Regions from separate parts of the Dyadobacter sp. HNCC25DJ184 genome, predicted to be linked through region 2. Evidence: riboswitches for the same ligand, from Rfam matches in the RefSeq annotation. Region 2 holds a riboswitch; the other holds the start of a gene.
The links. Region 2 has a riboswitch for thiamine pyrophosphate ahead of AC1XUD_RS07355 (TonB-dependent receptor). Riboswitches for the same ligand answer to the same signal wherever they lie in the genome.
Positions count from the first base shown of each region.

Region 1: another riboswitch for thiamine pyrophosphate. It lies ahead of thiM (hydroxyethylthiazole kinase); the one in region 2 lies ahead of AC1XUD_RS07355 (TonB-dependent receptor).

Region 1 is NZ_JBXHAQ010000006.1:110,639-116,681, reverse strand. Features, by position in the region: gene AC1XUD_RS11090 (sensor histidine kinase) at 1-248, opposite strand, end outside; gene hxpB (hexitol phosphatase HxpB) at 285-1,157, opposite strand; gene AC1XUD_RS11080 (hypothetical protein) at 1,179-1,406, shown strand; gene AC1XUD_RS11075 (PIN domain-containing protein) at 1,397-1,717, shown strand; TPP riboswitch at 1,802-1,896, shown strand; gene thiM (hydroxyethylthiazole kinase) at 2,000-2,791, shown strand; gene thiE (thiamine phosphate synthase) at 2,796-3,443, shown strand; gene thiD (bifunctional hydroxymethylpyrimidine kinase/phosphomethylpyrimidine kinase) at 3,440-4,246, shown strand; gene AC1XUD_RS11055 (TenA family protein) at 4,251-4,901, shown strand; gene AC1XUD_RS11050 (LEA type 2 family protein) at 5,007-5,921, shown strand; gene AC1XUD_RS11045 (sigma-54-dependent transcriptional regulator) at 5,960-6,043, opposite strand, start outside.
Region 2 is NZ_JBXHAQ010000004.1:87,048-93,090, forward strand. Features, by position in the region: gene AC1XUD_RS07340 (GlsB/YeaQ/YmgE family stress response membrane protein) at 1-97, opposite strand, end outside; gene AC1XUD_RS07345 (S41 family peptidase) at 125-1,528, opposite strand; gene rocD (ornithine--oxo-acid transaminase) at 1,649-2,902, opposite strand; TPP riboswitch at 3,122-3,217, shown strand; gene AC1XUD_RS07355 (TonB-dependent receptor) at 3,337-5,790, shown strand.

The DNA of each region.
Region 1 (6,043 bases), on a different contig from region 2:
TCAGATCGGAAATTGATCGTGAAATCAGAATAACGTACCGATTCCAGAAAATAGATCAGTTTCCGGTTAACATTCGTAACATATTGATATAGCAAAACCCCTTGAATAGAAATAGCAATCAAGCCGAGAATGATGATCAGGGTTCGGTTGGTTTCATGACCGGACAGCCAAAAGAGCAAAAAGCAGGAAAGAATGATGATACAAATCCTTGTTGCAACTACAAAGCTAAAATGACGAAGTCCAAACATGGTTTTTCTAAAACGTATAAGAGTTTTTACTGATTATTAAGGATATGCCCCGGCAAAGGAATTGACTTCGCTAAATATAAACTTTTCAAGTGAAGGTATCTTAAAATGCGCGATATCGAACTTTGGATTGTCGAAAACGTCGGGAGCCGGTACGCTAACAGTCAACATCCCTGCTGTATGTGCCGACATAAGTCCTGCATATGAATCTTCAAAGGCAATGCATTCCTGCGGTTTTACACCCAGTTTAGCCGCTGTTGCCAAATATACTGCAGGGTGAGGTTTGGTGAATTCTTCAAGAACACCTGAATGCCAGGTATCGAAGTACTGCAGAATGTCCAGCTTTCTCAACACATTCTCAATCAAATCCATATGAGAGGCGGAGGCGACAGCAAGCAATAATCCTTTGTTTTTCAGAGTGTCGAGCACTTCAATGACGCCGGGCATAAGGCTAACGCGCAATGGAATATGCTCGTGTGCATAATCGAGAATTTCAATTTCAAGATCTTCCAATGAGTATACGGCATCCCATGGCTGAAGTTTGTAACAATATTCAAGAAATAGTTGTGTGGAAAGACCTGTGGATTCTCTTTTTATTGCATCTGTCACGTCGAAATTTACTTTTCTCATGACCTCTCTGGCGGCTTCTGCCCATATCGGCTCTGAATCGATCAGTAGCCCGTCCATATCAAAAATTGCAGCTTTAATCATTAACAATGGGTTTATGGTTGATATTCGGGAAAAGCTAGCGAGGAGGATTTTACGAGCCTCACCCGACTTTGGTTTTCCCAGTTCTTTTTTCATATGATCAAAACTACTACTTTCGCTGATAAGAATGGCCTTAGGGGTGTCCAAAAACGGACTGAGATTTATACCCTTTGAACCTGAATTATAGAGAATTTTGTTCCTCATGATAACTGCAACACATTTTTTATGAGCATACAAGAGCAAATTCAATTGGATGTAACTGCAATTTCCGAGAACAGTAGGTTACAAACTCAGCTTTATGATTTTTTGAAGCTTTTAAAGGCTAACATGCCCTTAAATCGAAACAGCGACAAAGTTTTGTCTCATGCAGGAGCGATCGATAACGAATCGGCTCGCGAAATTACCCAAATAGTAAACGATGAGTTTGGTAAAATAGACAACGAATGGCATTAACCAAGATCGTTTTAGATACCAATATTGCTATTGAGGTTCTTAACGCTAATGCTTCCACAGTCAATTTGTTGAAACAGTTCGATCTGATTTATCTCCCAATAACTGTATGTGGAAAATTATTGTACGGAGCAAAGAATTCTTTAAGAGTCGATTACAACTTGCCACGATTTCAATCTTTTATTAATGACTGCCAGATCCTTGACGCGGTTGAGCCTGTGGCCATGGAGTATGCTGATATCAAAAAGCACCTTAAAGAAGCAGGAACTCCAATACCTGAAAATGACATTTGGATTGCAGCCATCTACTCGTGACCGTCATTTCTCCAACATACCTTCTTTGAAAATATTTGGGTAGAACAAAAACATTTCATTTTAAACTACTACTTTCGCTGATAAGAATGGCTTTAGGGGTGTCCAAAAACGGACTGAGATTTATACCCTTTGAACCTGAAACAGTTTATACTGTCGTAGGAAAAAGCGTTGAACCGGTGTAATTACCGAATTCCACTTTTCAAAACTGATATCGTATTCATAACGGAATAGGGTGCAGTGCTCCTTTCAGCTCATTCATAACCTTTGTTTAAATGTTATGCAATGAAATACAATCCGGAAAAGAATTTAGAAACACTCAGAGCCAAATCGCCTCTGGTCCACAACATAACGAATTTCGTGGTTATGAATTTTACCGCCAATGCCTTACTGGCTATTGGCGCATCGCCTGTGATGGCACATGCAATAGAGGAGGTGGAAGATATGGTTTCGATCGCGGGCGCGCTGGTAGTGAACATCGGCACTTTGTCGCCCGACTGGGTGGATGGAATGGTTCTAGCGATGAAGAAAGCGAAGTCTATTGGCGTACCGATCATTCTTGATCCGGTCGGTGCGGGGGCGACTCCATATCGTAACAATGTATTGAAAAGACTGCTCGACGCGGCTTCACCCACTATTATCCGCGGAAATGCTTCTGAAATTATGGCACTCGCCGGTCTGGACATTCAGACAAAAGGGGTGGATAGTTCTGCCGCTGTAAATGATAGTCTGGAAGCCGCCCTACAACTTTCTAACAATTACGGAAGCGTAGTCAGCGTTAGCGGCCCTACTGACCTGATCGTTTTCAAGGACAAAATTGCATATGTAAACAACGGTGTTTCGCTCATGACAGGTGTGACTGGCATGGGGTGTACCGCGTCCACTTTGGCGGGAGCCTTCGCGGCGATTCAGTCTGATCCTTTTGAAGCGGCCGTTTCCGCCGCTGCGACGATGGGAGTCGCTGGCCAACTTGCCTGGGAGAAGACCAACTCACCAGGTACTTTTCAAATGGAGTTTTTGAACGCACTTTATAATATCACGCCAGAACATTTGTCAAGGTTGGCAAAAGTAGATTAATGATATGGCAGAGATAAGGGATCTAATAAAACTATACCTCGTAACGGACGAGCTGGCTTGCCAAGGGCGGGACTTTTATGAGGTGGTGGAGGAGGCTGTCAAAGGCGGGGTAACGATGGTTCAACTTCGGGAGAAATCTTTGGGGACCAGAGCTTTTGTCGAGCGGGCTTTTCACTTGAAGGCATTACTGGCTCCATATGATGTGCCGCTAATTATCAACGATAGAATTGACGTGGCGCTGGCAGTAGATGCAGAAGGAGTACATGTTGGCCAGAGCGATATGCCATATGAATTGCTGAAAGAACTACTGCCAACCGGGAAAATTATAGGGTTGTCTGCTGAAAATCAGGAGGATGTGAAGAGGGCTGAGGGGTTGGATATTAGTTATCTGGCTGTCAGTCCGTTGTTTTCGACGTTATCTAAAATCGATGTTGAAAAGCCCTGGGAACTTGACGGTTTGACCTGGATTCGAAGAAATAGCCATCACCCGCTGGTTGTAATCGGCGGCTTGAATAAAGATAATATTGGCGAGGCATTTGCGCATGGCGCGGACGGAATTGCTTTGATATCAGCAATTTGCAGTGCAGAAAGCCCTTATGAAGCATCCAGTGAATTAATAAATATCATCAACACCAAACAACAAAAATCATGAACAAGTATCCAACTGTATTAACCATCGCCGGATCAGATAGCGGAGGTGGCGCTGGAATCCAGGCAGATTTAAAAACCATGACCGCACTCGGGGTATATGGCATGACGGCCATCACCGCTCTGACAGCGCAGAATACCCAGGGCGTCAGGGATATATTGCCAGTTCCGCCGGAATTTCTGGAAAGTCAACTGGATGCTGTTTTTGAAGATATTGAAGTCGATGCAGTGAAAATCGGAATGGTCAATACCATAAAAGTTGCCGAAGTCATTGGCAAAATTTTGGACAAATATAAGCCCAGATTCATAGTCTTTGACCCGGTAATGGTGTCAACGAGTGGTTCGCGTTTGATTCAGAATGAAACTGTTAGCATGCTTTGGAAGGAATTGTTTCCAAAAGTAGATCTTATCACGCCCAATCTTGATGAAGCCGAAATTCTGGTCTCCAGAAAAATCACATCAGTAGAAGAAATTCAAATGGCGGCCGAGGAATTGGTTCGCAGAGGCTGCAAAGCAGTGTTATTAAAAGGCGGGCACCTTGTCGGAGAGAAGCTTTACGATGTTTTGGCACAGAAAGATAAACCAAGTCAGATTTTAGAAACTGCATTTATCGATAGTTATAATCTCCACGGAACTGGCTGCACGCTGTCATCGGCCATTGCCTCTTTTGTTGCATTGGATTTCGGGTTGGAAGACGCCATAAAAAAGGCTAAGGAATATGTGTCTTTGGCAATAGAAGCAGGAAAAGATATCAAGACCGGGCATGGACCGGGCCCGCTCAATCACTTTTTTACCTCTAAAATATAAATAGATGAAATTTACGGAACACCTTTGGAAGGAAGCACTACCAGTATATCAAAAAATTGAAACGCATCCGTTCAATGCCGAAATGATGAAAGGAACTTTGCCAGAGGAAAAATTCAAACACTATATCTATCAGGACTCACTCTATCTCGGGGAATATTCTAAAGCGTTGGCAGTTACCGGATCGCATGCGTCTTTCAGTCAGGAATTCCTCGATTTTCTGGGGTTTGCTCAAAACGCGATACTCGTCGAAAGAGCGCTGCACGAAAGCTATTTTACAGAATATCACATCGATCATAAAGGAGGAATGTCGCCGTCCTGTTTCGCATATACGCACTATTTGCTAGCTACGAGCACATTCGAATCTTACGAAGTAGCAGTTGCGGCTCTTTTGCCCTGCTTTTGGATCTACAAAAAGGTGGGAGATTTTATTTACAAAAATCAGGCTTCCCCCAATCCATATCAAAAATGGATCAGCACCTATTCGGGTGAAGCCTTTGCGAAATCTGTTCAAAAAGCGTTAGATACCTGCGATCGTGCTGCTCAGCAAGCCTCTGAATCAACCCGTTTGCAGATGACGGAAGCGTATGTAATGGCTTCGAAACTCGAGTATATGTTTTGGGACAGTGCTTATAAATTGGAAAAGTGGCCAGTTTGAAAGCAAAGGAAAAGTAATCCAGGGATCAGTTGGAATGGTTATTGCCGATATGCCTGATATTAGACAAATATCAAGATACACGCCATTTCAACCGACACCAACACCATGAAATTCTCCAAAACCGTTATTGTAATAATAGTCGTTTGCGTCCTGATAGGCGTTGGAACGATCGTATTTTTTAAATACAAAGGGGAACATGCCGATCCGGTATCGGGTTTGAAGCCGAAGGTGGAAATGGGTATTGGGAGAATTAGCCATATGACCGATAGTACTGTCGATTTATCGCTTAAATTGTTGGTATATAATCCATTACCGGTCGGGTTCGATATAAAGGGTTTTGATTACTTCGTAAAAATGAATGAGGTGACGATTCTGGAAAGCAAGTATGAAGAGCCGTTGTTGCTAAAAAAAGCAGACTCTTCTACCATATTGCTGCCGACGCAACTGAAAATTAAAAAGCTGGCCGAAGAGGGGAAATCAGAAGCTGGAAAAGGGGAGGATAGTGCAAATTATCATTTCGAAGCGCTTTTTCATTTAGCAAAACCTTTTCTCGGAAAGGATACCATCCGGCTAAGTTCGGACAAACGATTGCCACTATACCGTCTTCCGAAAGTGAAGATGCTGGGATATGATATGGAGAAATTTCGCCTCAGTAAGTCGGAAATAGTGCTTCATCTGGAGTTTTCAAATCAAAATGCCTTTCCTGTTCAGTTTAAAAACCCCTCATATGCGGTTGATCTGGGAAAGCAGAAACGACTCGCAGCAGGTAAGAATCCCGGCTCAACGAAGGTTCCGGCTAAAAGTACCCAGGTATATGATATTCCGCTGACAGTCGATATGGGAGAACTTCTGAAGGCCGCTGGACAGATGCTGAAGCAAGGTAAAAGCTTGCCATTTACACTCTATTTCAAGAGTAAACTGGTGTCAGATAACGATATTTTTAAAGACAGCGATGTCAATATCATTGTCAACGGAGAGCTGAAGGATTTGGAAAAAGTTAAGAAGAATATGAGTCGTTAGATTCACGCAAAACTTTGTCCAAATCCTCACCAGTTATATTATAAACCGTATTTTTCGAGCCTTCGATATAAGGCAGCACGACTTAAGCCCAGCTCGCGGGCGGTATCGGTAATATTGCTATT
Region 2 (6,043 bases):
TGGTAACAAAAAAACCTCCCGGATCTTTTCCCGGATGAAGTGCTTTGGCAATACCGCCTGCGACGAGGCCAACAATAATCCACGAAATAATTCCCATTCTACTTGTCAGTTAAAAGTGTGTAATTTATTTATCAAAAAACATATTTCCTCCCCCCGCTTTCTTATCCAAAGATGACATAATCTCTTGGCCTCCAACAACTTTCAGATTCGCATCCGCTGCCTTTCGAACGACGTGAGTTCCAGTAATACGAAAAAGTGCTTCACCAAGTAACGGATCCCGCGGATCTCCATAGGGATATAAAACCATTCCTTCAGAAACAGCAACATCCGGCACAAACCCTACTGAATAGTCCGATTTACGCAAACTATTAAATGACTTGGTAACAATCGGCTGAAGTCCATATTTAATACCTGCGTCAGGATTAGATAAAGTAACCGAACCAACATTTTTCCCCACCGTTGTTAGCCCGACCAATGTCACAGGCATGAATGGCTTCAAACCATTTATCAATAATTCGCTGGCAGATGCCGTTCGATTTGAGGTCAGAATGATCAGATTTTTTAACTGTGATCCTATATTCTGGCTCTTGTTGTCAAACTTGTCATAGAAGTAGCTGTCGCCATATTTCTTCTTAAAAGCAACAGTCGCTGTATCGTTATACTCTTTGTAATAAAAAATATCGTCAGCTGTCACTTTACCGAGTAAACTTCCCAAAGTAGTAGCGGAACTTACGTAACCCCCCGGGTTATATCTAAGATCAAGAACAACCGAAGTTGCTCCATTATCCTTAAACGAGCCAATGACCTGTTCCAATTCTTTGTCATATTGAAGATTGTCCGCCTTATAGGGTTCAGGAATAAATTGATGATAGACCAGATATCCAATTTTGTTGGCCCCATATTGAAAAAGAGTATCATAAAAGACAGGATCTGCCTGAACGACGGCTGTAGTCACACTTTTCTTAACATTTGTTTCAGCAATAACCCCCTGAGCATCAATACTTCCCATCGAGTAAGATATAGTTCCAGTTGCTGCGACCAGCGCTTGATAATTACTTCTGTTCAGTTGTTGACCGTTGATTCCGGTAAAGACGTCACCTCTTTTGAATCCAGCTTTTTGAGCTGGTGAACCAGGCAAGGTATAAATGACAACACCGACAATATTATTAGTGCCTGTTGGATAGATGGACAATTTATATTCCATTCCTGTGGTGGTTTCTTCTCCACTTAGGCCGGCTGTCAGCTCTTCTGCGCTTTCCTGAATCCACGAAAAACGGTCGCCGTCGGGGCGCAAGGTTGCATCGTATTTGTATAGAAGCGATTCGAAGAAGTCTTCAGAGTTAAGAGTATAATCGGGTTTTTTGGTCATTTCATCTTTCCAGTAATACCAGAAAGACATTTCGCTATATATCCACTTGTTTGTTGTAAGGGTAGTCGCAGAGCCCGGATCTGGTTCAACGGGGTTATCCTTACAGCTTTGAAATATAAAACCGATTACCAAAAACGCGAGAAGTCCTTTTAGATTCATATAGATTCAATGAGAGAATGTGTGAATGAGTGAATTGCCGCAAGGAATAGCTTTTTTTCTTATGAATGAAATCCTGCAACCTTTTCCCATAGAGATGGTAACTTCCAAATCACCCCTCTATTATTTATAGTTAAGAAATACTTCTTCAATAATATCACAAGCCTGATTTAGCTGCGCTTCGTTGATAACAAGCGGAGGTGCGAAACGGATTTTATTGCCGTGCGTTGGTTTGCAAAGTAATCCTCTATCCATCATTTGATAACAAAGTTTTGTCGCAGTGTCACTTTCCTCATCGTCGTTAATTACAATCGCATTCAAAAGTCCCTTACCCCTAACGAGCTCAATCAGAGAACATTGTTTTTGTAACTCAGATATTCTTCTTCTAAATAACAGACCCATAGATTCAGCATTTCCAGCCAGATCTTCATCTTCCACAACTTGCAGGGCGGCTATGGTGACGGCACACGCCAGCGGGTTTCCCCCATATGTTGATCCGTGTTCTCCCGGGGCGATAGTCAACATCACTTCATCGTTGGCCAGGGCTGCTGAAACCGGCATGGTGCCTCCAGAAAGTGCTTTTCCCAAAACCAGAATATCCGGCTTCACATCTTCCCAATCACAAGCCAGTCTTTTTCCTGTCCTTCCAATTCCTGTCTGCACTTCGTCAGCGATAAAAAGAACATCATATTTTGTACACAATTTCCGCACTCCCTGCAAATATCCTGCCTGTGGCACAACCACCCCAGCTTCTCCCTGAATAGGCTCTACCATAAAGCCCGCAATGTTTTTATCTTTTTTGAAAAGATCCTCAAGTGCATTCAGATCATCGTAAGGGATAATTTCATATCCAGGCAAGAATGGCCCGTAATCGCCGGTACTGGAAGGATCAGTAGAAGAAGAAATAGCAGCCAGTGTTCGACCCCAGAAATTCCCCGAAGCATACACCGTTTTAGCTTGGTTCGGAGCAATTCCTTTAACTTTATATGCCCATTTCCGGGTTAGTTTCAGTGCCGTTTCGCCACCTTCAACACCCGAATTCATCATCAATACTTTATCATAACCGAAATATTCAGCCATGTATTTTTCGCATTCCCCTAGCCGATCGTTGAAAAATGCTCTGGACGTAAGCGTTAGTTGCTGCGCCTGTTGGATCAGCGCATCAACAATACGCGGATGGCAATGTCCCTGACTCACTGCACTATAGGCCGACAGAAAATCCAGATATTGCTTTCCCTCCACATCCCAAACATGTACGCCAAGCCCCTTTTTGAGAACAACCGGCATCGGTTTATAATTGTGCGCACCATATTGATACTCGAGATCTATTGAACTTTGGGCAGCACTAACTGTGCTCGTGTCTGTATGGCTAGGCATTGGAATCTGTTTTCTATGAGCGTGATATCAGAGTAAAAATACGGAAAATGTGAGAGAATCCGGGTATAGTAAAATTGAGACTTCTTTCAATCTATTTGATATAAAATTTAAACAATATACAGTTTCCAGATTCGGACTAAGCCAATACGCCAAAAGGTGTTGACACGGCCCCCTCAATAATTCCATCGTTTCAACCATTTTTCTCCGTATATTTGCACCATAATCTCAAAGGGGTGCCCTACCAAACGGGCTGAGATCATACCCATAATACCTGATCCGGGTAATGCCGGCGTAGGAAGAGAAGCTCAATCGTGATCATAATAAAACAGAGGCCTATGTTTTATTTGAAATGTTGAAGCGAGTTTTAATTTTTTAACTTATTAATTTACAACCCGATAGGTGGCCCCTTGCCTCTCGTAACAAATTTTATCGCTATGCGAAAAGTTACGACCTATCTGAAAACAGTACTTCTTTTGTTGTCCATATCCTTTCCGGTTTTGGCGCAAAGAACAATTACCGGCACCGTTCACGATGCTGATGACAATAAACCGCTTTCCGGAGCAACCATTAAAGCAAACGATATCCGTGGCACCACCACCAACGGTTCGGGTTCTTTTACCCTGAAAAATATCGCTGAAAGCACTCCGTCTATCGAGATCTCCTATATTGGTTATGAGACCGTTAAGCTGAACGTCCGGGATATATCGGGCCCGGTAAATGTAGATCTCATTAAAAGCACATATCAGGCAGATGAAGTGATTATCAACGCGACTCGCGTTACGGACAAAAGCGCAATGGCATATACCAACGTGTCCGCGGAAACTCTGAACAAACAAAATCTCGGTCAGGATTTACCTGTCCTATTGAACTTCACTCCGTCGCTCGTGTCAACAAGCGATGCAGGTGGCGGCGTTGGATATACCGGAATCAGAATCCGTGGTTCGGACGCCACGCGTATCAATGTGACTGTCAATGGAATTCCCTATAACGATGCTGAAAGCCAGGGTGTATATTGGGTAAACATGCCCGATCTTGCTTCTTCTGTCGGCAGTATTCAAATCCAGCGCGGCGTCGGAACTTCCACCAACGGAGCGGGATCGTTTGGAGCAACCGTAAATATCAATACCAATACTTTCCGGCCGGAAGCCTATGCTGAGCTCAACAACTCTGCAGGTTCATTCAATACTTTCAAGAATACGCTGAAGCTGGGAACAGGTCTGATCAAAGACAAATTTACTTTTGACGCCAGGCTTTCCAGAGTTTCGTCCGATGGATTTGTGGATCGGGCTACATCCAACCTGCATTCTTATTATTTGTCGGGCGGATATTTTGGCAAGAAAAGTTTTGTAAGGGTGAATGTATTTAGCGGTAAAGAAAGGACGTACCAATCATGGAACGGAAGCCCGGAAGCCAAAGTACGCGGAGATATTGAAGGAATCAACGCATATATTGAACGAAACTCGCTGAACGAACGGGATGCGCAAAATCTGTTGAATTCCAACGATCGTACTTATAATTATTATACCTATAAAAATGAGGTTGATAATTATCGTCAGGATCATTATCAACTGGTTTCCTCACATACGTTAACCGACAAAATCACCTTGAATCTGAATGGATTTCTGGTACGTGGTTTAGGATATTACGAGCAATATCGTGATCAGGATAAGTATAGTAATTACAAGTTGCCAAACGTAATTATTGGCGGCGATACGCTGACTCGCTCCGATATTATACGCAGAAGATGGCTGGACAACTACTTTTATGGCACCACTTTTTCGCTTGATTACAACAACTTTAAAAAGCTGAAAGCGACCGTCGGCGGTGGCTGGAATAAATATGACGGGGACCACTATGGAGAAATCGTATGGGCAAGAAATGCAGGAAATATCGATAACGAATATCGTTACTATTTCAACAATGGTACGAAAACCGACTTCAACCTGTATGCTAAGGTATATTACCAGTTTACCGATAAACTGAATGCGTTCGGAGATATTCAGGTACGGGATGTGAGACACAAAATTTACGGGGCAGACAATGATCAGGTGCCATTAGATTTTGATCAGCATTATACTTTTTTTAATCCAAAAGCCGGTATTAACTACCAGATCGCCGAGCAAAGCTCTGTATATGCATCCTATAGCATTGGCAATAAAGAACCCAACCGCGACGACTTCGCCAATTCAACTGCCGGACTTTTCCCAAAACCTGAAAATCTGCAGAATATAGAAGCCGGATTTCGCACGCAGAGAGGTGTCTGGGCATTTTCGGCCAATTATTATTTGATGAAATATAAAAATCAACTGGTGTTGACGGGTCAAATCAATGATGTTGGAAATTCTGTCCGCGTGAATGTGCCGAAGAGTTATCGCGCGGGAATCGAGCTGGAAGGAGCTGTCGCATTTTCGAAGAAATTGAAATGGAACGCTAACGCGACTTTTAGCCAAAACAAGATCAATAATTTCATAGAATATATCGTCGATTACGACAACGGTGGCTATCAGACCATCAACCATGGAAAGTCGGATATTTCATTTTCACCAAATGTGATCATTGGAAGCCAGATTACTTACGCTCCGACGGCTAGCACCGAAATCGCTTTGCTTAGTAAATATGTTGGCAAGCAATATCTGGACAATACTTCTGACGAAACCAGAAGGCTGGATGCATATTTCACAAACGATATCCGTTTCTCGTGGACTGTAAAACCTAAATGGGTAAAGGAAATTACTTTCAATTTATTGATCAACAATATCCTGAATGAACTATATGAGTCAAATGGATATACCTATGGATATATAGCCGGGGGCGCTTTGACCCAGGAAAACTTCTATTTTCCGCAAGCAGGGCGGAATTTTCTGATTGGTCTAAATTTCAAGCTATAAGAAATCTTTCGGTGGCTCGAACCGATTTGTAATCGGTTCGCAATGGTTAAGCGTTTGCAACGCAACAAACACATAATTTGTTAATTATCAATCGTTTGCAAAATTCCTTCAATTTGCCAAAAAGCTCCCAAACGTGGTAAGATTTGTAGTTGGAGACTTCTTCAAAGAAGTTATTGTAAAAATCATTCGCGTTGCAAACGCTTTACCATACAACTTCGATTGCAAATCGAAGTTAGCGCGGTCGTTTTTAGAA